3 regions of the Arthrobacter sp. alpha11c genome follow, and region 2 is predicted to be linked to each of the others. Evidence: riboswitches for the same ligand, from Rfam matches in the RefSeq annotation. Region 2 holds a riboswitch; each other region holds the start of a gene.
What was found. A riboswitch is a leader RNA that binds a small molecule or an ion and turns the genes downstream of it on or off. The one in region 2 is predicted to bind S-adenosylmethionine.
Positions count from the first base shown of each region.

Region 1: it holds a riboswitch for S-adenosylmethionine, as region 2 does, so the genes downstream of both, ACTAQJ_RS00860 (aminotransferase class V-fold PLP-dependent enzyme) here and metX (homoserine O-acetyltransferase MetX) in region 2, are expected to answer to the same signal.
Region 3: it holds a riboswitch for S-adenosylmethionine, as region 2 does, so the genes downstream of both, ACTAQJ_RS19540 (DUF1737 domain-containing protein) here and metX (homoserine O-acetyltransferase MetX) in region 2, are expected to answer to the same signal.

Region 1 is NZ_CP196747.1:190,965-200,733, forward strand. Features, by position in the region: gene ACTAQJ_RS00850 (metal-dependent transcriptional regulator) at 1-589, opposite strand, end outside; gene ACTAQJ_RS00855 (class I SAM-dependent methyltransferase) at 599-1,354, opposite strand; gene ACTAQJ_RS00860 (aminotransferase class V-fold PLP-dependent enzyme) at 1,504-2,913, opposite strand; SAM riboswitch class IV at 2,945-3,058, opposite strand; gene hisN (histidinol-phosphatase) at 3,250-4,062, opposite strand; gene rsgA (ribosome small subunit-dependent GTPase A) at 4,117-5,232, opposite strand; gene aroA (3-phosphoshikimate 1-carboxyvinyltransferase) at 5,235-6,623, opposite strand; gene ACTAQJ_RS00880 (DoxX family membrane protein) at 6,630-7,145, opposite strand; gene ACTAQJ_RS00885 (sigma-70 family RNA polymerase sigma factor) at 7,339-8,151, shown strand; gene rsrA (mycothiol system anti-sigma-R factor) at 8,148-8,408, shown strand; gene ACTAQJ_RS00895 (50S ribosomal protein bL37) at 8,548-8,622, opposite strand; gene ACTAQJ_RS00900 (PadR family transcriptional regulator) at 8,714-9,328, opposite strand; gene ACTAQJ_RS00905 (DUF4097 family beta strand repeat-containing protein) at 9,328-9,769, opposite strand, start outside.
Region 2 is NZ_CP196747.1:1,961,172-1,970,940, reverse strand. Features, by position in the region: gene ACTAQJ_RS09105 (VOC family protein) at 1-224, opposite strand, end outside; gene ACTAQJ_RS09100 (bifunctional o-acetylhomoserine/o-acetylserine sulfhydrylase) at 451-1,767, shown strand; SAM riboswitch class IV at 1,907-2,021, shown strand; gene metX (homoserine O-acetyltransferase MetX) at 2,036-3,157, shown strand; gene ACTAQJ_RS09090 (hypothetical protein) at 3,298-3,615, opposite strand; gene ACTAQJ_RS09085 (winged helix DNA-binding domain-containing protein) at 3,660-4,817, opposite strand; gene ACTAQJ_RS09080 (SGNH/GDSL hydrolase family protein) at 4,862-5,707, opposite strand; gene ACTAQJ_RS09075 (alpha/beta hydrolase) at 5,776-6,429, shown strand; gene ACTAQJ_RS09070 (RNA-binding S4 domain-containing protein) at 6,500-6,727, opposite strand; gene ACTAQJ_RS09065 (DMT family transporter) at 6,751-7,755, shown strand; gene ACTAQJ_RS09060 (glycine--tRNA ligase) at 7,890-9,275, shown strand; gene ACTAQJ_RS09055 (GNAT family N-acetyltransferase) at 9,278-9,769, shown strand, end outside.
Region 3 is NZ_CP196747.1:4,201,432-4,211,200, forward strand. Features, by position in the region: gene ACTAQJ_RS19525 (hypothetical protein) at 1-395, opposite strand, end outside; gene ACTAQJ_RS19530 (O-succinylhomoserine sulfhydrylase) at 406-1,614, opposite strand; gene ACTAQJ_RS19535 (rhodanese-like domain-containing protein) at 1,615-2,025, opposite strand; gene ACTAQJ_RS19540 (DUF1737 domain-containing protein) at 2,022-2,288, opposite strand; SAM riboswitch class IV at 2,303-2,414, opposite strand; gene ACTAQJ_RS19545 (NtaA/DmoA family FMN-dependent monooxygenase) at 2,581-3,909, shown strand; gene ACTAQJ_RS19550 (aromatic amino acid ammonia-lyase) at 3,912-5,561, shown strand; gene ACTAQJ_RS19555 (PLP-dependent cysteine synthase family protein) at 5,558-6,610, shown strand; gene ACTAQJ_RS19560 (carboxymuconolactone decarboxylase family protein) at 6,777-7,265, shown strand; gene ACTAQJ_RS19565 (amino acid permease) at 7,383-8,837, opposite strand; gene ACTAQJ_RS19570 (aminodeoxychorismate lyase) at 9,089-9,769, opposite strand, start outside.

The DNA of each region.
Region 1 (9,769 bases), 1.8 Mb from region 2:
CTCCACCGAATGGTTTGCGCCCCACCACCTCCACAGGAGCGTCCAAGGTGATCTCTTCCGACGCGAGATACCGAAGAAGATCCGGATTTTCGTCGCTGATCCGGGTGATGCGGCCTGAGTGGCCTTCGTCCAACTCGATCATGCGGTAGGCGTGAGGAAGCTCCACCGATCCGTCCGCCGAGGGAATCGGGTCGCCGTGAGGATCCCGGAGGGGATGGCCAAGCTTGGCGGCCATGCGTTCGATGAAGGTATCGGACACCGCGTGTTCCAACATCTCGGCTTCATCATGGACTTCGTCCCAGCTGTAACCGAGTTCGTCAACGAGGTAAGTCTCAATGAGGCGGTGACGCCGGACCATGGACAACGCGAGGCGCATGCCCTCCGGAGTCAGCCTGATGGCACTGTAGGGTTGGTGGTCCACCAAGCCCTGGTCCTTGAGTTTGCGGACCATTTCAGACACCGAGGAATTGGCAACGCCAAGCCGCAGGGCAAGCTGCGAGGACGTGATTGGTTTGTCCTGCCACTCCGTATAGGAGTAGATGACCTTGACGTAGTCCTCGATCGAGGAGGAGGGCGTACTGGTCTTCACAGACCAAGCCTACCGTGGCGGGGCGCCGTGGATCTTGTGGGCCCGCCACGTAGTGGTCAGGTAGGGCAATCCCAGTAGTTGGCCGGGGGCATGGCCGAGATGATCGTAGAGGTACCACTCCAGGTTGCCCATGACTTTTGAGCGGGTGGCTTCATTTGCACGGAGGTAGTAGCTGCGCGATTTTGTGAGCTCCATGATGTCCTCCGGTGACACGGCGTCCTCCCAGCTGGTGAGATGGCTCGTCAAGTCCATGAATTCCGGTCCGATAACTGGCCGGAAGCCGGGCTTGTGCACATCTCCGGCGTGCATGATGCGTGACAACCGGTGTACCCAGGGCACAGAAGTGTCCAGTTGGTTCCATATCAGGCCCAGTACTCCGTGGGGCCGGAGGATCCGGGCGATTTCCGTGCTGGCTTTCACCGGGTCACACCAATGCCATGCCTGGGCAACGCTGACGACGTCGAATGCTGAGTCCGCCAGCCCTGTTGCCTCGGCTGTTCCCTCCAACGCCTCAACGCCGGGATAGGACTTTCGAAGTTGCTCCAGCATGTCTGTGGAAGGATCGACGGCGGCCACCTGCAGGCCGCGGTCCACGAGCAGTGCCGTAAATTTTCCTGTGCCTGCACCAACATCCGCGGCGGACTTCGCTCCAGGAGGAAGAAGCCAATCCACTGAGTCCGCGGGATAGCCGGGCCGAACGCGATCGTAGTGTTCGCCGCCGTCCTGGAAGCTCTGGCCCAGTTCGTGGCGGCGGGTGGCATGCAGTTTGGGACCACCTGGCCTGCTGGCGCTGCCCGAAACAACACCACCCGAAACAACGCCGCCGGAAACACTACGGGAAGGCACGGCCACGCACAGACTCCTCTACCGCGAACGCCAGTTACCCTACGAATTTACCGCACAGTACGTGTGTTTCAGTCAATCGTGCAGGGAGCAGCGCCTGCGGTGCCCGGGGTGTTTGGTGCCCATTCCGGGTAGCTGCGGTGGTCGTTGGCCGGTACCCAGCGGCCTTCATCCACTACATAGTCCCAACCGAGACCCGTGCGCTTGAGTTCTTCGATACCAGCCAGGAGTCGTGTGGCATCCTCCAGACGGGAGCCTACGCCGAAGCTGGCCCGCAGCGAGCCGGAAGGGAGTCCTAGCCGCTTGAGCAGGGGATGGGCGCAGAAGCGGCCGTCACGAAGTCCAACACCGTGTTCGGCGGCGAGGTAGGCGGCCACCAGTCCGGCGTCGAATCCTTCCACCGAGAAATTGACCACGCCGATGGTGTCTTCGGAGTCGCTGAAGATCCGGTGAACGGTCACGCCGTCGATTGCTTCAAGTCCCTGTACAAGGTAGGAGCGGATGGCAGCTTCATGGGCATGCCAGGCATCCTGATCCAAGCCGGCCAGTACCTGCGTCGCACGGGCCAATGTTGCTGCACCGAGGACGTTGGGGGAGCCGCCCTCATGGCGTGCGGGACCTGAGGCCCAGCTGACCGAGTCCAGACGGGCCTCACGAACAGCGCCACCACCGGCAAGGTGGGGAGTGCCGGCGTCGAGCCAGTCAGGACGGCCCACAACAACACCGGCGCCGAACGGAGCGTAAAGCTTATGCCCGGAGAACACGATGTAGTCGACGTCTGCCTCGGTGATATTGATGCGGCGGTGCGGGGCAAGCTGCGCGGCGTCCACCACAATCCGGGCACCATATTCGTGTGCAAGTGCTGCGAGTTCGGCGATCGGCAGAATTTCACCGGTCACGTTCGAGGCCCCGGTGACCGCCAGCAATGACACTCCGCCTTGGCTGAGTTCCTCGCGGAGCTTGGCCAGGGTAGCTGTCAGTGTCGAAGCAGCCACGACACTGCGGTGGGGGACGCCCTGCCAGGGAAGGAGATTGGCATGGTGCTCGATGTCCAGGTAAAGGACCTCGCCCGTTGGCTTTCCGTCCAGCACGGGGAGGCAGCCTGCCAAAAGGTTCAGCGAGTCCGTGGTGTTCCGGGTGAAGATGACGGAATCGTCGGGACGGCCGCCGACGAATTCGCGGACGATGTCGCGGGAGTTCTCGTACACCGAGGTGCTGATCTGGGAAGCGTAGCCCGCGCCGCGGTGGACACTGGCGTAGTAGGGGAGGATCTCGTTGAGATACGCAGAAACGATTGTGAGCGCTGGAGCGGATGCTCCGTAGTCGAGGTTGGCGTAGCGGACGTGGCCACCCTGGATCAGGGGAGCTTGCAGCTCCGCGCCTGTGACGGCGGCCAGGGGCCTGCCTGCAGCGGCTTCGTGCGCTGCTTCTTCGACCACAAGGGACGGCAAAACGGTGGAGTTGAACGTAGCAGTGCTCATGGGACCTCACTCAAGAGGGACCCCCTATGGGGATCCGCGCTTGCCGTATCCGTTCCGGACCGGCCAGGTCGTCACCCGGGGCACCCCACCGCGAATGGAGGGTTGCCGGCCAGCAAACCGGGGTTTAGCGCTGGCACTCGTGACCTGTAAAGAGGTTAGGTCACGCCTCTGGCCTGCTCCAAAGTCGCTTCGCTTTGTTAAGCACATTGTTACGAAGGGTCCGGAAACTGGGCTTTGGGCGAAGAAAAGACGGCGGATGCCCCGAAAAGGAGGCATCCGCCGTCGAAAATTCTATGCAAAGCCGGTTGGCTTGTTGGTGCTGTCGGTGCTGTTGGTTCAGAGGAGGTCATCCAAGGAAGGGTTTAGCCGCTTGAGGACCTCTGAATGCAGGATGGAGTTGGTGGCCAGGGCGTTGCCGCCGAAGGGGCCGTCCTCGCCTTCCAACGAGGTGAAGCGGCCGCCGGCTTCCGTCACGATGGGAACCAATGCGGCCATGTCGTAAAGATTCAGCTCTGGCTCGCAGGCGATATCCACGGCCCCCTCGGCAACCAGGCAATAGGACCAGAAGTCGCCATAGGCCCGCGTTCGCCAGATGTCTTCGGTCAACCCCAGGAACTCATCCAGATTGCCGCGTTCCTTCCAACCGGAGAGGCTGGAATATGACATTGAAGCATCTGCCAACCGCGAAACATTGGACACCTTGAGCCGGGTGGCTGATGCCAGGGAGCGGCCCATATAGGCGCCCATGTCCTTTGCTGCCCACCAACGCTTGCCCAGTGCGGGAGCGCTGACAACTCCAACGACCGGCTCGCCTTCGTCAACCAATGCGATCAGGGTGGCCCACACAGGAACGCCGCGAACGAAGTTCTTGGTTCCGTCGATGGGGTCGATGATCCAACGCCGGGAGCCATGCCCGCTGCTGCCGAACTCCTCGCCGAGGACGGCGTCACGGGGGCGCGAGCGCGACAGTTGGCCACGGATGGCTTCTTCCGCAGCCTTGTCGGCATCCGTCACGGGCGTGAGGTCAGGCTTGGTTTCGACCTGCAGATCCAAAGCCTTGAAGCGGTCCATGGTTTGGGCGTCCACGGAATCCGCCAGCACATGGGCCAGTCGAAGGTCGTCGTTGTAGCTGGAAACGGGTTGGGTCATGCCACCAAACTATCGTGAAACGTTCCGTGCAGCTGGGATGTGGAGCACCAATGCTTAGTTGACGGTACCCAGTTCCTTGGTCTCTTTGGCTTCCAAACGAGGGTCCGCGCCCAGCAGTCGCCGGAGCGAAGACAAGCGGGCCACTCCGGAAGGACCGGCATGTCCCTCGTTCACCCACGCGTCCAGGCCGCAATTGATGGCGCTGGCATCGTGCTTGCAGCCGCGGTCGCAAGCTTCCGTGCCCGGTTCCAAATCGGGGAAGGAATGCAGGATGCGGTCGGGGTCCACGTGGGCCAGTCCGAAGGAGCGGATACCGGGGGTATCGATGATCCAGCTGCCTGGAGGCGCGTCTGCCAGTTTCAGGGCCAACGCCGACGACGACGTATGCCGGCCCCGCCCCGTGACGGCGTTGACACCACCGGTAGCCCGTTCGGCTCCGGTCAGGGCATTAACCATGGTGGACTTGCCGACGCCCGAATGGCCCAGCATGACAGTCACTTTTCCATCAAGGTGGGCCCGCAACTCGGCAACCGCGCGGCTGTCCAGCCGCGCGGACAGTCCGTCGTCAGAGCGGGCGTCAATACCAGACGCTTCATCGTCTGCGGTACGGCTGATAATGATGGGAAAGTCCAGGCTGAGATAGTTGGACAACAGCTCGGCAGGGTCCTTGACGTCTGCTTTGGTGACGAGCAGCAGCGGCTCGATCCCGGCGTCGTAGGCTGCAACCAAGGCGCGGTCAATAAAGCCAGTTCGGGGCTCCGGATTGGCCGCGGCGACCACCACCACAAGTTGGTCTGCGTTGGCCACCACCACTCTTTCGATGGGGTCGGTGTCATCAGCGCTGCGCCGGAGGAGCGTCTTGCGCTCCTCTATGCGGACGAGCCGCGCAAGGGTGTCCGGTTCTCCCGATACGTCGCCCACCAAGGCGACGAAATCGCCAGGGACAACGGGGTTGCGTCGCAGTTCACGCGCGCGTGCAGCGATGATAATGCGTTCATCCGCCGAGTCTTCCCCAGCGATGGCGGTGTAGCGCCCGCGGTCTACCGTGATGATCCGGCCGATGACCGCGTCATCATGACTGGGGCGGTCTTTGGTGCGGGGCCTTGATCCTTTTTTGTTCGGACGGATCCGGACGTCGGATTCGTCCCAGGAGCTTGCGTCGCGGCCCATGGTCAGTTGCTGGCCTCACTGGTGACGGTTTCGTCGTCGCCTGTGCCGTGCTGCAGCATGGCCTCCCACATTTGCGGAAATTCGGGCATCGTCTTGGACGTGGTAGCGATATCCTCCACCTGAACGCCCTCAACGGCGAGCCCCAAAATAGCGCCCGCCGTAGCCATGCGGTGGTCGGCGTAGCTGTGTACGACGCCTGGGTGCAAAGTGGCCGGGTGGATAATGAGGCCGTCGGCTGTTTCTTCTGCATCTCCGCCGAGCCGATTGATTTCAGCGGCCAGTGCGGCGAGCCGATCCGTTTCATGGCCACGAAGGTGCGCGATGCCGGTTAGCCGCGAAGGGCCCGTAGCCAGTGCGCACAGAGCAGCGACCGTGGGCGCGAGCTCACTGGTTTCGTCGAAGTCGGCGCCTTTGATTTCCGGGCCGCCCGTTACTGTGAGCGTACCGTTTTCGAGCGTCACAGTGGCACCCATCTCAACCAGGATAGTACGCCACAGGTCACCCACCTGGGTGGTTTGGGTAGGCCAGTTGGGGATCCTGACGGTTCCATGGGTTGCGAGGGCTGCGGCAAGGAATGGGCCGGCGTTGGAAAGGTCCTGTTCGATCCGCTGGTCAAAGGCACGAATGGGGCCAGGCGCGACTCGCCAGTGGTTGGGCACCGAATCGTCCACCTTGACGCCGACTCCACGAAGGACGGCAACGGTCATATTGATGTGGTCCAGGCTGGGGACCGGCTTGCCGACGTGTTCCAGGTGAAGGCCTTCGGTGAAACGGGCGCCCACCAGCAGCAAGGCCGAGACGAACTGGGACGATGCGCTGGCATCGATCACCAGGTGGCCGCCCCGAACCTCGCCAGTGCCATCCACCGAGAAGGGAAGGGCCGACGGCGTCCTGCCGCCTTCGGTGGCGACAGGAACTCCCAGGGCAAGGAGTGCTTCGATGATGGTCCCCATGGGCCGCTTGCGGGCGTGGGGGTCGCCGTCGAACGTGGTTGGACCATTGCGTAGCGCAGCTAAAGGTGGAACGAAGCGCATGACTGTCCCGGCAAGGCCGCAATCGATGGCGGTCTCCGATCCCGAAGCTGAAGGATCCAGGGGCGTGATCTCAAGGTCCGGTCCATAATCACCGTCGCCGGGTACCTCGGTAACGGTGGCACCCAGCTGCCTGAGCGCCTGAATCATCAGGGCGGAATCGCGGGAGTGAAGGGGTGCTCGCAGCCGGGACGGGCCGTCGGCCAATGCGGCAAGGACCAGGAAACGGTTGGTGAGCGATTTTGAGCCCGGCACCGTCACCGTGGCATCCACTGGCCGGGTGGCGTACGGAGCAGCCCAGAGGGGCAGGGTGTCGACCGAGTGTGTTGAACCCGTGTTTGCTGCGGTGGTACCTGTCATGCTTCCTTATGCTCCAACTGCGTTGTCTACGGCCTTGCGTACTGCTTTGTCTGCCCGCTTGAACTGCTTGCCGGTGGCCTTCTTGGCATCGGCCGCCAGGTGTTCAGCCCGCCATGCAAGGCTGGGGCGGCCTTCGGTGTCCACAGAGGCCAGCAAAACGCCGCCGGTCAGGGAAATGTTCTTCAAGAGTTGGGCCCGGCGGGCGTTCCGGCCTTCCTTCGTGCTGATGTCAGCTGAGCGCCACTCCACATAGGAGTTCAGTGCGGACGTCAGCGCCAGAACCGTTGCTGCGAAGCGGGAGAGTTTGCCCAGGCCAAGCAACGCGCCGGCGCCCAGCTGCGCGCCACCGATTACCCGGGCCAGGACTTTCTCATCAGTCGGGAAGGGCAGTGACTCCGAGGCGCGGCGAAGGACCGGGGACAATTGCCTGGCAGTGTCGTCCGCGTTCTTGAGCTTGTCCAGACCTGCGATGACGAAGCTGGACGCGAGCATCGGCCTCGCGAGAAAACGGATAACAGACATGTCTTGCCTCCTGGATGGCTTGTCATGATATTTCATGACGTTATTCACTAAGTGCTGTGTTCAAGGGGTGCAGTCTGCTCTAGTCTTGCACCTTTGCGGAATATTTACCCAGCCGCTGCCGTTGTGAACAACAAGCACGGTGAAGACCGGGCCGCGGCATGGTGTTGCCGCTTCGCTGAACGGAGTTGGTTTTTTGACCTTGGTTAAGGACCGCGTGGGTCTGCTGGAGGCTGGCTATCCTGCACAGCGGGATTCCCGGAAGCTGACAGTAGACTTGGCAACGATGAGCACCATTGAACCGGCCGCAGCGGCCATGTACGAAGCAGCCGACTCGTCCCCCGGGGACAGCACAGCCGACGCATCGGTACCAGCTGACGTCGATGTCACCACGGAAACTCCCGAACAGCGGCGGGAGCGTTTCGAGCGCGACGCCATGCAGTACGTGGACCAGCTGTATTCAGCTGCGATGCGGATGGCACGGAATCCCTCCGATGCCGAGGACCTCGTTCAAGAGGCTTACACCAAGGCTTTTTCGGCTTTTCACCAGTACAAGCCCGGGACCAACCTCAAGGCCTGGCTCTACCGGATCCTGACGAATACGTACATCAACCTCTATCGGAAGCGGCAGCGTGAACCGCTGCAGTCCAACTCGGACACGATTGAGGATTGGCAGTTGGCAAAGGCTGAGTCGCACACCTCGTCGGGGTTGCGCTCCGCAGAGGCTGAAGCCTTGGATCACCTGCCGGATTCCGATGTCAAGAGCGCGTTGCAGGCCATCCCGGAGGAATTCCGGTTGGCTGTCTACTTCGCCGACGTCGAGGGATATGCCTACAAGCAGATTTCCGAAATCATGAACACCCCGATCGGCACGGTCATGTCGCGGTTGCACCGCGGCCGGAAGATGCTGCGGGACATGCTGGCGGATTACGCCGCAGAACGGGGCTTCAAGGCCCACACCGAAGACCAGGCCGCGGCCGGGAGCAACAATCAGGAGAAAGAGCAATGAGCGACTGCCAGGGATTGGGCGATTGCGACGATACACGGATGCAGCGGATCTATGAGTACCTCGACGGCGCATTGACCCGCGATGACCTCACAGAGATCAAGCAGCACTTGGACACCTGCGAGGAATGTGCCGAGCAGTATGACCTTGAGTGCCTTATCCGCACCATGGTTAAGCGTTCCTGCACGGAGTCTGCGCCGGAGAACCTCAAGAACTCAATACTTGACCGGATCCACTCCATCAAGCCGGTGGAAGCCTGATCCAACACCGCTGATCCAGCAATGCGGCCAGCAACGGGCCAGCAATTGGCCAGGTAAAAGGCCCACAAACGCCAAGGGCCCCGGAAACCGTATGGTTTCCGGGGCCCTTGCTGTTAAGCCTTGACGCTAAGCCGACGGCTTAGGTGTTGGGACGCTTGCCGTGGTTCGCGCCGCCGCGCTTACGGTCACGACGCTTACGTGCACGCTTGCTCATAGCTGGCCTCCTTCAATGATTGATACTCAATAGAGCTGCCCTCCAGTTTCGCACATCCGGGCGTTCGCTCGCGAACCGGGTTGGGCGATTGTCAGCTCCGCAGGGAATTCCTGATGGAGATGCGGGCTTGGTCCAACACTGCACGCACTGTCTCGAGGGTTACGGGATTCAGCGGGTGCGAGGCGGTGTGTTGACGCAACTCCACGCGGATGTCATCGCGGAATGATTGGACCAGGAGCTCGGCCTCTTTGAGCATTCGGTGGCCCTCAGGAGAAAAGCCCGCCGTCCTGCTTTGGAAGGTAGCGGCCGTAGCAGTGGTGCGCGCGGCTTCAGCCGTGGCCGCAAGATCTGCCTTCAGCCCACGCATGTTGGTTCTGATGTCTTCCCGCAGGTTGTCCGCCAGTCGCCGCACGGAGGCTGAGATATTATCCTCGACGTCGGCAAGCTCCTGCCGCCGGCGGTTCAGTTCCGCGAGCCCTGCTTCCGTGATGAAGTACTTGGTGCGGCGGCCCTCGGTCTCGGTAGCTACAAGGCCTTCCTCTTCCAGTTTCCCAAGACGAGGATAAATAGTCCCGGCGCTGGGGGAGTAGGTGCCGCCGAACCGGTCACCCAGGGCCTTGATCAGCTCGTATCCGTGCTTGGGTCCTGACTCAAGCAGTGCCAGAAGGTACAAGCGCAGGGCGCCGTGCGCAAAAACAGGAGGCATCAGAGACCCGCCTCCCCAGGCACCGGGCTGTCATTTCCCGAGGCCGGCGCTGTGCCGTGCATGATGTACGTCTTGCCCGAGACCGTATTGGTCCGCACCAGCATGAGCCTCTCATCCGGACCGACGATGGTCTGCACCTTGCTTCCGGGCTGGGCATACATCTGGTCATCAATGATGACGGTGCCGCTGGCAGACTTGGCAACGATGTCCAGACCGACGTCGTGCGGCAGCCGGATGGTCAGGTCCCCTGACACGGAATTGGCTCCGAGATCGTTGGTGTAGTCGTGGAGGTCGAAGCTGAGGTCCCCGCTCACTGTGTTTGCCCTAACGTTCTTGAACTTGCCCGAGGCGGTGACTTCACCTGAAACGCTCTTGGCGGTCAGGACGCCGTCGTGGTTTCTGGCGATGACTTCGCCGCTGACGGTGTTGACGTGCAATTCA
Region 2 (9,769 bases):
CGGACTGCCTGGCCAAAGGGTGCCTTGTCAGAAGCAGGGTGGTCCAGGACCTCTACGACTTCCAGGTATTTGTTATCCGCCAAGGGAATGATCATGTTCCGGGTACCGAAGCGCGGGTGCACTCCGCCCCGGACTGCGTCCACTCCCAGAGCTGCGGAAATTCGTTCGGTAGTGGCCAAAAGGCCATCTCGTTCACAAGCGTAAGAGACGTGATCCATGCGCATGGCTTCATCTTGGCACTTTGTGATCGGGGTCTCAGCTAAGGGAAGCCTAACTAACATGGGACCTTATTGCGCGCCGCCGGAACGCGTCACGCCGGGTCGCGCAAAGACTGAAAAATACTGCCTTCGTCACAAAGCTGTCCAAGTACCCGGGCGCTTCCTAGACTGGCCCCAGCCCACGCCTACGGCGATCAACGGCAAACCCGCGCGCCACTAAGAGGAGAATTCAATGTCCCAAGGATGGTCTTTCGAAACACGCCAGATCCACGCAGGGCAGGAGCCTGACTCTGCCACGGGAGCGCGGTCGCTTCCGATCTACCAGACCACGTCCTTTGTTTTCCCCAGCGCAGAGAGCGCAGCCAACCGCTTTGCCTTGGCCGAGCTCGCCCCGATCTACACCCGTATCGGCAACCCAACACAAGATGCCGTGGAGCAGCGGATCGCCAGCCTCGAAGGCGGACTGGGCGCATTGCTCCTTAGCTCAGGACAAGCCGCGGAAACCTTCGCCATCCTGAACATTGCCGAGGCCGGAGACCATATCGTCGCCAGCCCCAGCCTTTACGGCGGCACCTACAACCTGCTGGCGCACACCTTGAAGAAGTTCGGCATCTCCGTGACGTTCGTGGAGGACCCGGACAAGCTGGACCAGTGGCGGGAGGCCGTACAGCCCAACACCAAGCTGTTCTTCGGTGAGGTGGTGTCCAATCCGCGCCAGGACGTGCTGGACATCGAGGGTATTTCACGCGTGGCGCATGAAGCTGGCGTGCCGCTGATCGTGGATAACACGCTGTCCACCCCGTACCTCATCCGTCCCATCGAATGGGGTGCGGACATCGTGGTGCACTCGGCTACCAAGTATCTGGGCGGCCACGGTGCGGCGATCGCGGGTGTGATCGTGGACTCCGGAAACTTTGATTTCGGCAAGGACCCTGAGCGCTTCCCCGGATTCAATACTCCGGACCCCAGCTACAACGGACTCGTTTACGCGCGGGACCTTGGCAAGGACGGCGCGCTCGGAGCCAACCTCTCCTACATTCTCAAGGCCCGCGTGCAGTTGCTGCGCGATCTGGGTTCGGCGGTTTCCCCGTTCAACGCGTTCCTCATCGCTCAAGGGCTGGAAACCCTGAGCTTGCGCGTCGAGCGCCACGTCTCCAACGCCACCAAGGTGGCGGAATGGTTGGAAGCCCACGACGACGTCGAATCGGTCGCCTTCGCGGGTCTGCCGTCCAGCCCTTGGTACGAGCGCGGCCGTAAGTACGGGCCGAGGGGTACCGGGGCAGTGGTGGCATTCAACATCAAGGGTGGCGTCGAGGCCGGCAAGCGATTCGTTGATGGCCTGGAGCTGCACTCCCATGTTGCCAACATCGGTGACGTCCGCTCGCTGGTTATCCACCCGGCGTCGACTACCCACAGCCAGCTCACGGTTGAACAGCAGCTGGTTGCGGGCGTGAATCCCGGCCTTGTCCGTCTGTCCGTGGGAATCGAGCACGTGGACGACATTATTGCTGACCTGGAGGCTGGTTTCCGGGCTGCCAAAGGCGCTTAGCGGAGCGGCCGCCCGCCGACGAAAATTCGCCGGGCGGCCCTTCAGCATGTGTGTTCCTGAACGAAGCGCCCCTAAACCGTCACACAGCTGTCACATTCTTCGCCAAAACAAGGGTATTTTTCCTAGACTCTACGTATTAGGTCATGAGTGCCAGCGACAGCCCCGGCTTGCTGGCCGGCAACCCTCCTCCGCGGTGGGGTGCCCCGGGTGAGGACCTGGCCTGTCGCACGCAAGGCGGCAGGCAAGCGCGAGGTTAGGTGTCAAAGGAATGACCATTACTGCTACAGCACCCCCAAAACCGGGCAAAGAAGACGGGACGGTCAAGTACGCCGGCGTAGGTTCGCTGGAACTTGAAGCCGGCGGTTTTCTCCCTGACGTTGTGCTGGCTTACGAAACCTGGGGGCAGTTGAACGCGGATGCGTCCAACGCAGTCCTCGTTCAGCACGCTCTGACGGGCAGCACGCATGTGGCCCGCGGTGCTACTGATGAGGAAGGCTGGTGGGAGCAACTCGTTGGCCCAGGCGCGACGATCGACACCAACCGGTTCTTCGTTATCTCCATCAACATTGTGGGCGGCTGTTACGGCAGCACGGGCCCATCGTCCCAGGCGCCGGACGGGCGGCCCTGGGGATCCCGCTTCCCCCTGATCACTTTGCGCGACAGCACGGTGGCTGAAGCCCGCCTCGCCGACGCGTTGGGGATCAAGTCATGGCACGCCGTCCTTGGCGGTTCGATGGGTGGGGCGCGGGCACTTGAGTGGGCGGTGACCTTCCCTGAGCGTGTCCAGCGGTGCGCGGTTATTTCTGTCGGCGCCTACAGCACAGCCGAGCAAATCGCTTTCGCCCAGTCGCAGACACTCGCCATCCGCCAGGACCCGAACTTCAACAACGGCGATTACTACGGTGGACCAACTCCTGAGGCGGGCCTTGCCCTGGCCCGACGGATAGCCCACATCACGTACCGATCAGCGCTGGAGCTTGATTTCCGCTTCGGCCGGGAAGCCCAGCACCAAGAGACGCCCCTGGCTGCTCCGGTCCTGGGGGAGCGTGGCCGCTACCAGGTGGAAAGCTACCTCGACCACCAAGGCACCAAGCTGGTGCGCCGGTTCGATGCCAACAGCTACATCGCCATCACTGAGGCACTCATGTCCCACGACATCAGCCGTGGCCGAGGCACCTTGCAGGAAGCCTTGGCCAGCGCCACTGCTGAATTCTTTGTAGCAGCCGTCGACTCCGACCGCCTCTATTTCCCGGCCCAGTCATTGGAACTGGCACAAAATCTGCCTGGCGACGTTCCCGTCCACGTGATCGAGGCCCCCATCGGGCACGATGGCTTCCTCACCGAAATCGGGCAACTGTCAGCCCAACTGCATCAGGCCTTCTTCGCCTAACGGCCCGGCTTTCTTCGACTAGGCCGGCTCAGCCGTTCATGATCTCGCCGCGCTGCTTCATGTAGTCCTCCATGGCGATCTCGCCGTTGCTGAACTTGAGGTCCAGTTCGGCCAGTTTTCGCGCGCGGAAGCCTTGCTGCTCAGAGCCGCTGTTGCTGGGGAAAGTAGGTGAAGAAGCGTTCGACGGCGGCCCTGCCGGCGGTTGCGCATCGGCAGGGCGGACGGTGGCGGGCTCCCCGGGATAGCCCGGGTAGCTCTGCTGCGGGTAACCCGGTCCCGGAAGATTCTGCGGGGGAGCCGGGGCCCGGATAGTTCTGGCCAGGGTAGTTCTGACCCGGGAAGCTACGGTCCTGGAAATTACGGTCCTGGAGCCGCCGCGCCCGGGACCTGTTGTATAGGCGGATTCCCATGGGAATCAGCCACGAGCAGACGATGATCCAGAAGATCAGATTGTTCACGGTGCAGGCCTCCTAGGTCTTAAACCCAGCTTAGCCCCGCCGTTTCACACCAGCTTTGCCTTCATGCCCAGGAACCTCCCATAGCGTTCCACCTCTGCCTCCAAAGCCTGTTGTTCGGCTGTTGTGACGGGCCGGTTCATTCTGACGTCGAGTTCGCAGAGCCCACCGGAGAAGCCATGGCGCCACCACCCGGCCAACCTGCCATCCAGCAACACCACGTGAATGGGAGCATCGCCCTCCGGGAAATAGGGTGCCCTTCCACCGAGGTAGTGCCTCGACTGGGAATAGCCCATCACGTACTCGTCGTAGCACTGGATGAGATCGACGCGGGGGAGCAGCGGCCCATCATCAGCTGGCGGCGGAGTCGCAGCAAGTGCTTCGAGGTCCTCTGCTGGCAAGTAGAAGTCCAGGCCCTCAATCGCCACAGGCTCCAAGGCGCCGGGAGCGGCCTCTTCAGCTATCTGTAAGCCAAGCCGTACATCTTTCATGGTCAGTCCGGACCACGCGGCACAGTCCTTGATAGTGGCAGGTCCGCGGCTGGTGAAGTACCGCAAGGCCAGTTGGCCCAAAGCCCACTCGCGGTCGTCCCCGATTAAGGACGTGGCGCCCGTAGCGGGCACTCGATCCTCGAACAAGGCGTATGTCTGTTTGAGTGCACCTCCTGCCGAACGGACCGGGGCGCCGCTCACCAGAATTTTGCTGATCTCCGCGTGCATGAGGTGGTAAACGAAGCCAAGGCCTTTGCCGGGGAGCCCTGCCTGTTCCAGGACCCCGGCTAATTCTTCGCGTGTTTTGTGGGCTCCACCGGCCACAGCTTCGGCAAGGATGTGCCCGCTGCGGGCGGCGGCGTGCTCATCAACTCCAGTCTGCCTGTACATGCCTTTGTTGCCTTGATGAAGGCGATCCGCAGACAACCCCATCAACCAGCCGAGGTCCTCACGATGCACAAAATGCCACGTCGGCCGCAGGATATGCGTCCGGAGGATCCTGCCGTCAGCCACCGCCTGCTCCACCTCATCGGCAGTGGTACCGGGTGTTCGCTGGGCAAGGGTCCACCTCGCATAGGGAAATTCCTGCGACTGCACCGCGAGGAGGTTGCGCAGCACGTCATCAACGCCTTCGCCGTACGGAGCCCGCAACTGCTGACGCCGAAGCCTGGATTGCACAACCTCGTCCGGCGCGAGTGAAATGTCAGCGTGCATCGCGGAGTTCTTTCCGGGCGTCAGTCCTGCAAGCGATCCTCACGTTAGCCGCGCGGCAGCATGGTGCCGTTGGGACCGAAGACCGGTCCCGCCGTCGGGCGTTTGGCGGTAATGCCGTCGCCGGAGGATCGATGCCGCAGCCTGCGGATAACCCAGGGAACAAAGTACTCACGGGCCCATACCAGATCCGAGGAACGGGCCTCACGCCAGGTGCGGACCGGCAGGGGCTTGGGCACCAAGGGTTCGAGGGTGTGCTGGACGTTCAGCGCTTCCAGGACCATCATCGCGATGGTGTGGTGTCCCAGCGGTGAGAAGTGCAGGCGGTCTTCGTCCCACATCCTGGGATCGGCCAACTGCCTCAGGGACCACATGTCCGCGATGATTGCGTCGTGCCGTGCAGCGACAGTCCTGAGGTTCTCGTTGTAAATGGCCACCTTGCCACGGATGCGGCCCAACACCGAGGATGCAGTGTCCGGCCCGTTGAACAACACCACAGTGGCACCACCGGAGCCCAGTTCCTGAACTGCAGCGTCCAGCTTCTCCGCCAACACGTCCGGGTCGCCACCGGGCCGGATGAGGTCGTTGCCGCCAGCGGAAATTGAGACAAGGTCCGGCTGGAGTTCCAAGCAAGGACCAACTTGTTCATCCACGATCTGCTGCAGCAAGCGCCCACGGATAGCAAGGTTGGCGTAAGCGAAATCCTCATGACCGCGGCCTAGTTCTTCCGCTACACGGTCAGCCCATCCGCGGAAGCCGCCGGGGTTCTGGGGCTCGGGATCACCGATGCCCTCCGTGAACGAATCCCCCAGTGCCACGTAACGGCTCCAAGGGTGTGTTTGAACCGGATCGCCCGGCTTCACCAATGAATTGACGTCACTCACGCTTTCCATCCTGCCTTGAACCTGCAAACCTACGCCACCGTAGGTTGTTACCCATCAGTAACTGCAAGAATAGACCCATGACTGAAGCCGTTGCATTCCCCGCGCCCGTTGTCCTGTGGTCCCATGACGAAGCCGAGCGGGAGGGCAAGCCGCTTCTGGTGCTGCTGCATGGCTATGGCTCCAACGAGGACGATCTCTTCAGCCTTGCCGGCCTGCTTCCGGAGGGATTTGTGGTGGCTTCCTTGCGCGCGCCCATGCCCATGGGCCCCGGCTTCACCTGGTTCCCGCTCACGGCGTCAATCGAATATTCCCTTGAAGCAGTAAAGCTTGCCGCTGAGTATGCCCTTGAATGGTTGGACACTGTCAAAGCCAATCATTCTTCAGTGACGCTGCTGGGCTTCTCCATGGGCATGGCCATGGCGACCACCATGCTCCGCTACCGTCCCGCGGACTTCGCTGCCGTCGTCGGGCTTTCGGGTTTTGTGGTGGACGCAGGTGACGACCTCGCCTTCCGCGATGCCGAACTGGACGGCGCCTTGCCGATGTTCTGGGGCCGCGACCAGCAGGACCCCGTCATTACCCCGGACAAGATCGAATACACCATGGGATGGGTGCGCAAGCACGTGGACCTCACCAAGGTGCTCTACACAGGCATGTGGCACGGTATCAACCAGCAGGAAATCGGCCACGTGGGGGAATTCCTGACCCACAAAGTTCTTTCCGTCGCCTAGAAAAGCAACGCGGGGTCACCTATGGCCCATGTTGCGGCTTCCAATGGGCCATAAGTGACCCCGCGTTGCTTCAGGCGGTGGCGATCCGGACGGTCTGGCCGTTGACGGTAACGGTATCTCCGGCGTGGAGTTGGCGGCCGCGGCGGTCTTCGATTTCGTCGTTGACCTTGACCAAGCCGTTCTTGATGAGCTCCGTTGCTTCAACGCCGTCCTCCACGAGGTTGGCGAGCTTCAGCAGCTGGCCGAGGCGGATCATGTCGTCGCGGATGGGGATCTCTTCGATTTCCGGGTTGCTCATAGAGCAATGATGCCTGAAGTAGTGTGGGGTCAGTGCCGCAGTCTTCGCTCCGTTCAACCCTTCCGCTCGCCGTTGGCCTCCCTGTTGCGGTAGCAACTGGCCTGGTCATTCCGCTTCAAGGAAGGATTAACGGGGCGCTCGGCGCCCGGTTGAACGATGGCATCGCCGCCGCCGTGGTGAGCTTCACCACAGGCCTGGTGCTCATTGCGGTCATTTCCCTTGCCACGCCAAAAGGCAGGGCGGGCCTTCGCCGCATCGTCCCGGCTGTCCGGGACCGGAGCTTTCCCCGCTTCTACGTCATGGCCGGCGGAATCGGCGCTCTCTTCGTCTTTGCCCAGTCCTTCACCATTGGCCTGCTGGGTGTGGCCTTGTTCACCGTTGCAGCGGTCACGGGGCAAACACTGAGCGGCCTCCTGGTGGACCGCATGGGCATAGGTCCCGGCGGCAAACGGTCCATCACGGGAGTGCGGATCCTGGGCAGCGTGCTGACGGTGGCCGCCGTTGCCTGGGCTGTTTCCCCTCGGTTCGGGGGCAATACCGACATCGCCTCGCTGTTGTTGCCCGTCCTGTTGCCTCTGGCGGCAGGGTTTCTCATGAGTTTCCAGCAAGCCATGAACGGAACCGCCACCGTTCACTACGGCACGCCTGTTGCCGCCACGCTGGTCAACTTCATTGCCGGTGCCGTTATCCTCTGGATTGCCTGGCTGATCAAGCTTTCCGTGGCAGGCGCGGGCAACCCGCTTCCGGGTGAATGGTGGTTCTACCTGGGTGGCCCCATGGGCTGCCTTTTCATTGGGCTTGCGGCGCTCTTGGTCCGAAGCCTTGGCGTGCTGGTCACCGGTCTGGGCATGATTGCCGGCCAGTTGGTGGGTTCTTTAGTGCTCGACGTCGTGATCCCGAGTCCCGGTGCGGTGGTCGCCTTGCCCACGGTGTTGGGTACGGTGCTGACGCTCGCCGCGATCATCGTGGCCACACTGCCCTGGCCCAGGGGAGCATTCGTACGAAAGGTCCCGGGCAAAGGCCGGTAGGCTAGGACACGCAGCTTTCTGCACAGTTATTATCCGCACCATCCCCAGCCCACCCCGCCGGACAACCTCGTCCGGGATCCGGGGCAACCACCGCGGACCGCACCCAGCGGCCCTGTAGAACAAATGGAGTACCCATGGCAGCAAAATCCGTCCTTGACCAGGTCATTTCCCTCTCCAAGCGGAGGGGCTTTGTCTTCCAGGCCGGTGAAATCTATGGTGGCTCCCGTTCCGCGTGGGATTACGGGCCCCTTGGTGCGGAACTGAAGGAAAACATCAAGCGCCAGTGGTGGCAGAGCATGGTCCGCGGCCGCGAAGACGTCGTCGGCCTGGACTCCTCAGTCATCCTTCCCCGCCAGGTCTGGGAAGCCTCCGGCCACGTAGAGGTGTTCTCGGACCCCCTGGTGGAATGCCTCTCCTGCCACAAGCGCTACCGCGCTGACCACCTCGAGGAAGAGTACGAGGAAAAGAAGGGCCGTCCCGCCGAGAACGGCCTGAAGGACATTGCCTGCGCCAACTGTGGCACCCGTGGCCAGTGGACTGAGCCGCAGGAGTTCTCCGGCCTCCTGAAGACCTTCCTTGGCCCGGTGGCCAACGACGAAGGCATGCACTACCTGCGCCCGGAAACGGCCCAGGGCATCTTCGTGAACTTCAACAACGTCCTCACCACGTCCCGGAAGAAGCCGCCGTTCGGCATCGGCCAGATCGGCAAGTCCTTCCGCAACGAGATCACGCCAGGCAACTTCATCTTCCGCACCCGCGAGTTCGAACAGATGGAGATGGAATTCTTCGTCGAGCCCGGCACGGATGAGGAATGGCACCAGTACTGGATGAAGGAGCGTATGTCCTGGTACACCAGCCTGGGCATCCGCGAAGAAAACCTCCGCTTCTTCGAGCACCCGCTTGAGAAGCTGAGCCACTACTCCAAGGGCACCACGGACATCGAGTACCGCTTCGGTTTCCAAGGCTCCGAGTGGGGCGAGCTCGAGGGCATCGCGAACCGCACGGACTTCGACCTCTCCACCCACGCCAAGGCTTCCGGTACGGACCTGAGCTACTTCAACCAGGCCACCAACGAGCGCTACACCCCGTACGTGATCGAGCCCGCCGCCGGTTTGACCCGTTCCTTTATGGCCTTCCTGATCGACGCCTACACCGAAGACGAGGCACCCAACGCCAAGGGCGGCGTCGACGTCCGCACGGTCCTGAAGCTGGATCCGCGGCTGGCCCCGGTCAAGGCAGCAGTCCTGCCGCTGAGCCGCAACGAGGACCTGTCCCCGAAGGCAAAGGCGCTGGGCACCCAGCTGCGCAAGAACTGGAACATCGACTTCGACGACGCCGGCGCCATCGGCCGCCGTTACCGTCGCCAGGACGAGATCGGTACCCCGTTCTGCATCACCGTGGACTTCGATACCCTCGAAGACCAGGCCGTGACCATACGTGAGCGCGACACCATGAGCCAGGAACGCGTGTCCCTGGACAAGGTTGAGGCTTACCTGGCAGCACGACTGATCGGCGCCTAACCGTGGCTTTGGAATACCGCGAGTGGAAGGAAGGCGACGACCTCGCCCTCCTGGAAATCTGGGGCGGCCCGGAGACGCTGCCCGCAGAACAGTTCCGTGCTGCTTTGGCGCCTTCGAGCAACCAGCCTTGGCGCCGCTGCATCGTTGCCGAGGACGTCGTTGACGGCGTTCGCATCCCCGTTGCCGCCGGCGTGGTCCATGAAGCGTCCCTGCATCCGGAACGTCTCTGGGCTTATATCGAGGTTGCCAAGGACCATCGCCGGAACGGCGTTGGGACCACACTGCTGACCATGCTGCGCCGCGAAGCCGGGAACTCGCCGTCGGGCGTTTCCAAGCTTCGCAGCAAAGTTGAGCCGGGCACGCCGGGGGCCGCTTTCGCCGAGGCTGCAGGTCTTGGACCCATCCAGCGTTCCCAGTTGGTAGTGGTGGATCCTGAGCCGCTGAAGCTCCCGCGGTTCGGCGACGGTTCCGAGGAAGCTGCGTCGGAGCGCGTC
Region 3 (9,769 bases), 2.2 Mb from region 2:
AGAACGTGGAGCCCGGAGTAGGCAAGGAATGGCGCATTGGAACCCCGGCCATAGGCAAAGCGTTCCAGGTCCGAGGCCCGGCGGGACAAACTGGAAACAAAGAGCGGGGCTCCTGCGAGCAAAGCGGCCGCGGCGACAGTAGCCCATCGCTTCGCCCGACCGCCCGGAACACTGCGGGCAAAGGCGGCGAATCCCACCGGCACCGCGACGGTTCCAGCAGCAGCGAGGTGCTGCCCAATCACCCAGCCACGCTGGCCGGCCTTGAGCATACGAAGACGTTCGGCGGCGTCGGGAGTGATATAGACACGCGACACCGGCGAGATCCCTGCAAACCACACCGCCGTGCCGGCAACGATGACCGTTCCGGCACGGCGATAGGGATGATTCCCGCTCATGGCAGCAAGGCTAGACCTGTTTGAGGGCCTTCTCCAGATCCAGGATGAGATCGTCTACATCTTCCAAGCCCACGGACAAACGGACCACGCCGTCGCTCAGCCCGATCGCCGCGCGACCTTCGGGCCCCATGGCCCGGTGGGTGGTGGTGGCCGGATGGGTGATGAGGGACTTGGAGTCGCCCAGGTTGTTGGAGATATCGATGACGCGCAGGCCGTCCAGCAACGCGAACGCGGCGTCCTTGGCCGAACGCCCCGAAGAGGGCAGCAACTCGAACGTCAGCACGGTGCCGCCGGCCTTCATTTGCTTGGCTGCGAGCTCGTACTGTGGGTGCGATTTCAGCAAGGGGTACTTGACCCAGCTGATGGCCGGTTGCTGCTCAAGCCATTCCGCGATCTTCAAAGCGGAGGCTGAACTGTGGTTCACGCGCAAGCCAATGGTCTCCAGGCCTTTGGTCAACACCCAGGCATTGAACGCGGAGAGCGACGGTCCGGTGTGCCGCATCAGCTGCTTGACCGGGCCATCGATGAATTCCTTGGTGCCCATGATCGCCCCGCCAAGGACACGTCCCTGGCCATCGATGTGTTTGGTGCCGGAGTACACGATCACGTCCGCGCCCAAGTCACCGCAACGCTGCAGCAGGGGAGTGGCAAAGACGTTGTCGACGACGACGGTCGCTCCCGCAGCATGCGCCAGCTCGCTGACGGCGGCGATGTCCACGATTTCCTGCATGGGGTTGGAGGGCGACTCGAAAAACACGGCGGTGGTCGGTTCGGAGAGGGCAGCACGCCACTGGTCGAGGTCGGGACCGTCGACAAACACGGTCTCTACGCCCCAGCGCGGCAGGATCTCGTTGAGGATCACGAAGCACGAGCCGAACAGGGACCGGGCGGCAACCACGCGATCACCGGCAGCCAGGAGGGCACCCAAGGCGGTGAACACCGCGGACATGCCGGACGCCGTCGCAAAGCACGCTTCGGTTCCTTCGAGCAACCGCAACCGCTCCTGGAACGTGGCTACGGACGGGTTGCCATAGCGGGAGTAAACGAAGCGTTCGTCCTCGCCGGTGAAGGCGCGTTCGGCGGCGGCAGCGGATTCGTAGACGAAGCCGGAGTTCAGGAAGACGGGTTCGGACGTCTCCTGGAAGTTGGTACGGTCAAGGCCACCGCGAACTGCCTGGGTGTCAGGGCTCCAGCTGGCGGCATCGGGATTGAAAGTCACTTAGTCGTTCCCCAGGTTGGTTGGCAGGCCGCGGTTCTTCCAGCCGTTGATGGTGCGTTCGCCGTAGCGGTCCGGGTCACCTTCGAAGCCCTCGAGCACGTTGTAGGCGGTGAACCCGGCCTGCGTCGCGGCGATGGCGGCCGAGATGGAGCGCTGGCCTGAGCGGCAGATGAAAACGAGTTCCACGCCGTCACCTTCGGGTGCCTGCTGCTGCAGGTCCTCAAGGAAGCGGGAATTGGGAATGCCACCGGCGAGGTTCCACTGAATGAACAGGGGATCGTTCTCGGTGGCCTTGGTGTCCGGAATGCCGATGTGGGCCCACTCGGCCTCGGTGCGGACATCTACCAGGATGGCGCCTTCTTCCAGCTTGGCCCACGCGTCCTGCGGGGTCAGGTCACCTGCGTAACTCATGCGTGTCCCTCGAATGCTTCTTCGTCGTCGTCGTTCTCCAACTGGTCAACAGCATTCGCGACGGCGGCGTCTGCGTTGGCGATGGCAGCAGGCAGGACGACTGCCTGGGCCACGATGACATCCGTGCCATTGAACGTGGCTGCCGGGCTGCCGTGGAGCACGTAGCCGTCGGCGAGGGCGGTGGTGATCCGCTCGCAGAATTCACGGGTATCCGGACCTGTAATCAGGCGGTAGGAGAGTTTTTCTTCAGTGGGTTCAGGCATTGGCTGGTGCTCCTCAGTCACGCTTGCAGTTCGAAGTGTCGATACGCCGAGTAGTCACCTGAGGCACCCCGCCGGAGAGAGGGTTGCCGACCAGCAAGTCAGGGCTTGGCGCTGGTGCTCATTACTCAAGAAAAACGTAACATCCCGCGGCGGCGGCCCGCACTTGCAAGCGGTTACGCGCTCGTCATGTTGCGTAACCGGCCGGCGCTGGGGTAGCAGCCCAAATGTGACGTCCCGGGAGCATAATTGACGCAGTACGACCCCCTGTAACTTCGCAAGAAATCAGGTCGCGGTGAACGGACAAGGCAGCTCTACACTCAAGCCCATGCTGCATTTTGGATGGTTCGTGGGGCACGGTTTTGGTGTCCAGGGGTGGGGAACTCCCGGCTACAGCCTGGGTTTCGACTGGAAGAAACCTGCCCTGTATCAAGACGCCGTCCGCGCGTTTGAGCAATCCGGCCTTGACCTTTTCATCATCGAGGACTCCCTTACTGTTCCTGATACTTATGGCGGCACTGCCGAGGTTTCGCTGGCACACGCCTCCTTTGCGCCCAAGCATGACCCTTTGGCCCTGGTCCCGTACCTTCTGTCCGCCACCAAGCACCTTGGGATTGTGCCGACGGTCAGCGCATCGTTCTATCCGCCCTTCACAGCCGCACGACTCCTGGCCACGCTGCAGCATTTCTCCGAGGGCCAGCTCGGCTGGAACGTTGTCACCTCCGGCAGTGACCTGGCGGCACAGAATTACGGGTTGGACCAGCAGATTGAACACGACCTTCGGTATGAGAAGGCGGAGGAATTCGTCGACGTCGTCCGGCAGCTTTGGCGCAGCTGGGAACCCGGCGCTGTGCTTGAGGACGTTGAGGCCGGCGTGTTCGCCGACCACACCAAAGTGCACCCCATTAACCACCAGGGTGACTTCTTCAAGGTCCGCGGTCCGCTGAACACTGCACCCCTGCCGGAGGAGCCCGTACTGGTGCAGGCCGGTGCTTCTCCTCGGGGCAAAGCGTTCGCGGGCGGGCATGCAGATGTGGCGATCGCCTTGGCGCGTGGCGTTGACGGCATGAAGGCCTACCGGGATTCCATCCGTGCCGAGGCTGCCAAGGCGGGCAGGAACCCCGACGACCTCAAGGTCCTTTTCGTGCTGAAGCCCACCGTAGTTGGTTCATCAGCCGAGGCCGAGGAGCTGCGTGCACAGCGCCGGGAGCTTACCCAGCGTGATATCGACAGCCAACTCAACTCGATCTCCTACCTGTCCGTGATCGACTTCAAGCAGTTCGACCTCGATGCGCCGTTGCCTGAATTGAGCACCAACAGCAACCAAGGCACGTTGGAGCACTTCGCCAAGGCAGCCCCTCCGGGGTCTACCCTGCGCCAGATCCTTCAGGCACGCAGCGGTGGTGCCGGTGATTCAATCATCGGCACGGTTGACGAAATCGCGGACTACCTTGAGGAGACCGGGGAGGCCGTGGGTGGCGACGGCTTCCTCTTCTCTGGCTTCGTGGACCCCGTCACCGTGCACGGCGTGCTGGACAAGCTCACTCCCGAACTGCGCCGCCGCGGCCTGTTGAGGAAGAGTTACGGCGATGGCGGCTTCCGCCAGAATCTTCTGGACTTCTGACGATGGCCTCCGAGCACATTTCCTCCGAGTCCAGAACCCTGCTGATCGGCACATCGCCGGTGGACCCTGAAAGCGTGGCGCAGGCTGCGCTGGATCCGGCGTTTCACGTGAAACTCAACCACGATGCGTTGTCTTTAATCGGCCGCTCACGCGAAGTACTGGAGCGCGCGTCGACCTCAGGGCAGAAAATCTACGGCCTCAACACACTCCTCGGATCCGGACGGGATACGGCTGTGGAGGAGAGGTCGGTTCTTGCCTATCAAATCCAAGTAGTCAGATACCACAACAGTGGTGTGGGCGACCATCTGGACCGGCCCTCCGCTCGCGCCGTGATCCTCGCCCGGCTCATCGGATTCAGCCGCGGCGGCTCCGGTGTGCGCCCGGAGACCGCCCAGTTCTATGCGGAACTACTCAACCGTGGAGTTCTTCCCGCCATCCCCCGCGAAGGCTCAGTCGGCTCGTCGGACCTCACCCAGCTCGCCGCCGTCGCCGCCGTCGCCATCGGTGAAGGTGAAGCGATCGATGCGGACGGCACCCTGGTACCCGGGGCGAAAGCGCTCGCCGACGCCGGTCTCCAGCCGCTGCGGCTCGCGCCCGGTGAGGCCCTGGCCCTGGTCAGCGCCAACGCCTACTCGGTAGGGGCCGGCACCCTCGCCTTCGCGCGCCTGCAACAGCTGACGGAACTAGCCGACGTCGCGCTTTCCCTCTCGCTTGAGGCCATTGCAAGGTACGACGGCGGCGGAAACCTCAGTCCGTTTTCGCCGGCTATCCAAGCGGGCAAGGCGGTGGACGGGCAGAAGGATTCGGCGGCCGCGGTACGTTACCTTTTGCGCGGCGGGTGGTTGGAGGACGTTCGTCCCGAAGCCTCGGTGCAGGACGCTTTGTCATTCCGTTCTGCGCCCCAGACTCATGGGGCTTTTCGCTCCTTGGTTTCACAGCTCGGCGCTGCGTTGACGGTGGAGCTGAACGGACGTGGCGACAACCCCTTGGTTGATGTCGAAACCGGGCACATGGTGTCCGGCGGGAACTTCCAACCGATGCAGTTGGCTCTTTCCTTTGAGGGCCTGCGGCTTGCCCTGGCCCACGTGGGGATTTCCAGCGAGCGGCGCATCGCCAAGCTGTATCCGCCACAACGGGTGATCCGGGCCAGACATCTGGAGGCTGCCGCCAGGCATCTGGAGGCTGCCGCCAGGCACCTGGAGGCCTCGTCGTCGAATGCGGTTTCTGAATCAGGACCGGCCGCAGGCCTTGTGCAGGAGGAGTTGCCCGGGCTGCTCTGGTACTCAGCAGCGGGACTGCTGTCCGAACTGAAGTTCCTGGCAGCGCCGGCGACGCTCGGGGCACCCACCCTCTCGGCCGACGTCGAGGACCACTCCACCTTGGCGCCGCTGGCGTTGCAGCAACTCGAAAGGTCGTTGGAGGCCTTGGAGAAATTGCTTGCGATTGAGGCGCTGACGGCGTCGTATCTGCTGCTTGAAGCGGGCGCCGCGCAGCCGCTCGGGAAGGGGACTGGCGCCGTCGCGGGCCGGCTGGCTGATGTGCTGGCAGACCGGCCGTCGGCTCCGGACCTTGTGGAGCGTGCGCGACGTGAGTTGCGTGATGTGGTGGCGCAGGAATTGCCGGCTACGGCTGAAGGGGAGGGGACCACGTGAGTACCGCAATCCGCAAACAAGGCGCACACCCGGCGGCAGGGCTGCCGGACGGCCTGGATGCCAGCGTCCTGGACAAAGTGGGCAACACTCCGCTGGTGAAATTGGAGGCCTTGGGCCGTGGATTGCGCAGCACCATCCACATCAAGCTTGAGTCCGAGAACCCCGGCGGATCCATCAAGGACCGTACTGCGCTGAGCATGGTCCGGGCGGCCGAGCAATCAGGAGAGCTACAGCCAGGCGCAACCATTGTGGAGAGCACTTCCGGCAATACCGGGATCGGGCTGGCGCTCATCGGGCGGCTGACGGGGCATCCCGTGGTGGTGGTTACCGGCGACACCATCTCCCAGGAGAAACTCGCCGCGCTCCACAGCTACGGTGCGCGCGTGGTCCTGACGGACTGGAGCGCGCCCTCCGAATCGCCGGAGAACGCCCGCGCTGTGGCAGCGCGAATCACGGCCGAGACGCCTGGTGCTTGGCGGCCCATGCAATTCGACAACCCTGCCAACCCGGCCGCGCACTACCAAACCACCGGGCCGGAGATCTGGGAGCAGACCAACGGACTGGTGACGCATTTCGTGGCTGGAATCGGAACCGGCGGGACCATCAGCGGCAATGGCAGGTTCCTGAAGGAGAAGGTTGCAGCATCGCGGCCCGGTGGGCACCTTGAAGTTGTGGGCGCCGACCCCTACGGCTCCGCCTACAGTGGTGGACACCCCGGCGAGATCCTGGTGGACGGTGTGGGTAACTCCTGGCCCCAGGCTGAATGGCCCAAGGCCTTTGACCGCTCCATTGTTGACCGCTTCCTGCGCATCCCCAACGACGAGGTCTACTCCACCGTGCACCGGCTCCTCGACGAAGAAGGGCTTGCGCTGGGTCCATCATCCGGACTCGCTGTGGCCGCTGCCCTGCGGGTAGCCCGGGCCGCACCCCACGGCTCAGTAGTAGTGGCCATAGCGCCCGACGCCGGAACCAACTACCTGAGCAAGGCCTTCAACCCGGTGTGGCTGGCAGAGAACGGAATCCACCTGGCCCGCGACGCCACCGAATAGCACCCTCTCTCACATCCACCGGCTTTCGGGCGGATCTTCTCTCACATCCAACGGCTTTCTGACGGTTCTTCTCCCGCTTCCCCCCGCTGCGGGACGGTGGGGCAGCCCAGCGGGAGCATGTCTCTGTGCAGTCAGCACCCCGTGCCTGTTGCGCTAGGCTCCAAGCATGCCTGAACAGGAAACAAAAGCACGTCTCGCCGGCTATCTGGATAAGCAACAGCCCGAGCTCTACGCAACGCTGAGCCACTATGCCCAGCAGGTGATTGGGGAAGCCGACCGCACAGGTGTCCCACGCCGGACCATCGAACTTCTCAACTACCTTGCGTCGCAGATCAACGGCTGCGCATTCTGCCTGGACCTGCACCATCGCCGGGCCTTGGGGTACGGCGAAACGGAACAGCGTCTGTCCTTGGTAGCTGTCTATAAGGAAGTGACGCTGTTTGAGCCGGCTGAGCGGGTGGCCATGGAAATCACTGAGCAGATTACCCGGATGAGCACGTCACGGCCGAGCCCCGAACTCTTCGAGCGGGCCCGTGAACACTACAACGACGAGCAAATCAGTGTCCTCTGCATGGCAGCCATTGGGATCAACGCCTTCAACCGGCTGTCGATTCTGAGCGAGCACCCTGTGCGTGTGGTCAAGCCCAAGTCCTGAATTCAGCGGGCCCTGTGGGGACCTGACCTACTTTCAAACAGCATCAGCCCCTGGGCAACCCGAAAAGGTTGCCGAGGGGCTGATCTGCAGGCAAAGAAGGTCAGGAAGCTACGGCGGCTAGGCGCCGACGGCCTTCTTGAGCGACCGGCGTCGTCCGTACTTGAAGTAGAAGAACGCGTAGCATGCCCCCACAAACGGGACGCCGAAGAGCAGTGCCGCCACCTGGTTGGGGTCGAACGCGATGCCGATCAAGGACACAACGCACAGGGCGAACGCCAGGATCGGAACCAAGGGGAAGAGTGGCGCCTTGTACGGGAGCGTGCTGAGATCGCCGCCGTTCTTGATAAACGTGCGCCTGTACACGAAGTGCGAGGCCACAATGGACATCCACACGCCCACGGTCGCAAAGCCGGCAATCGAGACAAGCACCAGGTACACGGTTGCCGGCGCAACAATGCTGCTGATCAGGGACGCCAGGCCGCCGAGCATGCTGACGCACAGGGCAATCATCGGGATCCCACGCTTGGTCAGCTTCCTGAATGCCTTGGGTGCGTGTCCTTCATCGGCCAGCGAGAAGAGCATGCGGGCGCAGGAGTAGAGTCCGCAGTTTCCAGCAGACAACAGGGCAGTGATGATCACGAAGTTCATGATGTCTGCAGCGAACGGAATGCCGAGCATGGAGAAGACGGTGACGAACGGGCTTTCGTCCACGCTGACCTTCTCGTAGGGGATGGTCGCCGCGATGACGGTAATCGCGCCGACAAAGAAGATCATGAGACGGATGACCGTGGTCCGCATGGCCTTGGGGATGTTGGCGCCGGGATTGGATGTTTCGCCGGCGGCCACACCGATCAGTTCGGAGCCTGAGAAGGCGTAGAACACTGCCAGGCAGGTGACGAAGACGCCCGTGAAGCCGTTGGGGAACAGCCCCTCGGGTGTGCTGAAGTTGCTGGTGAGCGACGGGTATTCGCCTGCGGCGAGCGGGTGGAAGCCCATCAAAGCGGCGCCGCCCAGGATAATCAGGCCGACGACGGCGGCAACCTTGATGAGCGCGAACCAGAACTCTGATTCACCGAAGACGCGCGATGAGATGGCATTCAGTGTGAACAGGACGCTGGCGAATATGAAGCACCAGATCCAGACGTCGACGCCCGGGAACCAGCGTTGCATGAGCAGGCCGGCAGCAGTGAATTCCGAACCCAGCGCCACCGCCCAGCAAAGCCAGTAGAGCCAGGCTGTGGCGAAGCCGGTGGCGGGTCCGATGGTTCGGGCGGCGTAGATGTGGAAGGCACCTGAAACGGGGAACGCAACGGCGAGTTCCCCGAGGCATGCCATCACCAGGTAGACCACCACGGCTCCGATGAGGAACGCGAGAACGGCGCCCAAGGGGCCCGCGGTGGCAATGGTGTAACCCGAGCTGACGAACAGGCCTGAGCCGATGACGCCGCCCATGGCAATCATCACCAGGTGCCGGGCCTCCATGGACCGGCGAAGTCCTGTCTGTGAGGCGCCAGTCTCCGACTGCGCCTCGGGTGCCGATGCCTCGGCTGTTGTGGGGGAGCTGTGTCCCATATTCCCTCCGGGAAGTTAGCCAGCAAAGTCTGAAATGGTGTCGGGAGGACGTGATCCAACTAACACGAGAACAAGATTCATCACATGACGGACACCCATTTCAAGGAGGATAAGGAACGCGATTGAACCCCTGTGAAGCTCAATGCTGAGGCCAAGAGTTCCTTATCAATGAGTCATGCGAGCAATTACTCTACTTGTCATCTGCTAAGTTCCAAGCGGAGCAGAGTAGGCCCCAGTCTGGCCGGCCGGAATTACTCGATTCCGGCAAACAACTCGTTCAGTTCCTCCGTGAGCTGCTTCCGGACAGCGGGAGTACCGATCTCGTGGCCGTTAATGTGGTTCACCGGCGCGATCAAACGGATGCTCGAAATGAGCCAAACGGCGTCTGCGTCGAACAGGTCCTGCGGCACCAGCGGCCCATAGCCCAGCTCCCACCCTGCAGCCTTCGCGGCGGCGAACAGCGCGCCCTGCGATGTGCCCGGAAGGATCCCGCTATCGTGCTGCGGCGTGATGAGCCGTCGAACGGTCCTGACGGAACCGTCGCCGTCGTCTACTGTTTCCAGATGGGCGAGCAACACAGTGGACGTTGGCCCCTCAAGAACACGGCCATCTGTTGAGGTGAAGATGGCGTCATCGGCACCCTGCTTGTGCGCGTAGCGCAGCGCGGCCATGTTCACGGCATAGGACAGCGTCTTGGCTCCCAACAGCAGCCACGGCGCGCGCTCGCCGGCCTCAGTATCAAAGCCGCGGTCCAGAAGTACGACGTCGATACCCGTCTCGCGCTGCCGGCGGCTTCCCGCGGGTGAAGGCGAAGCCTGTACCCAGCATGTGGGGCTCGCCGCACCTTCAATGCCACGGGTCACGATCAGCTTGACGACGACTTCGTCCTCTTCCGGCGTCGGCGCCGGGTAGGAGGCCCGGAACTCGGTGAT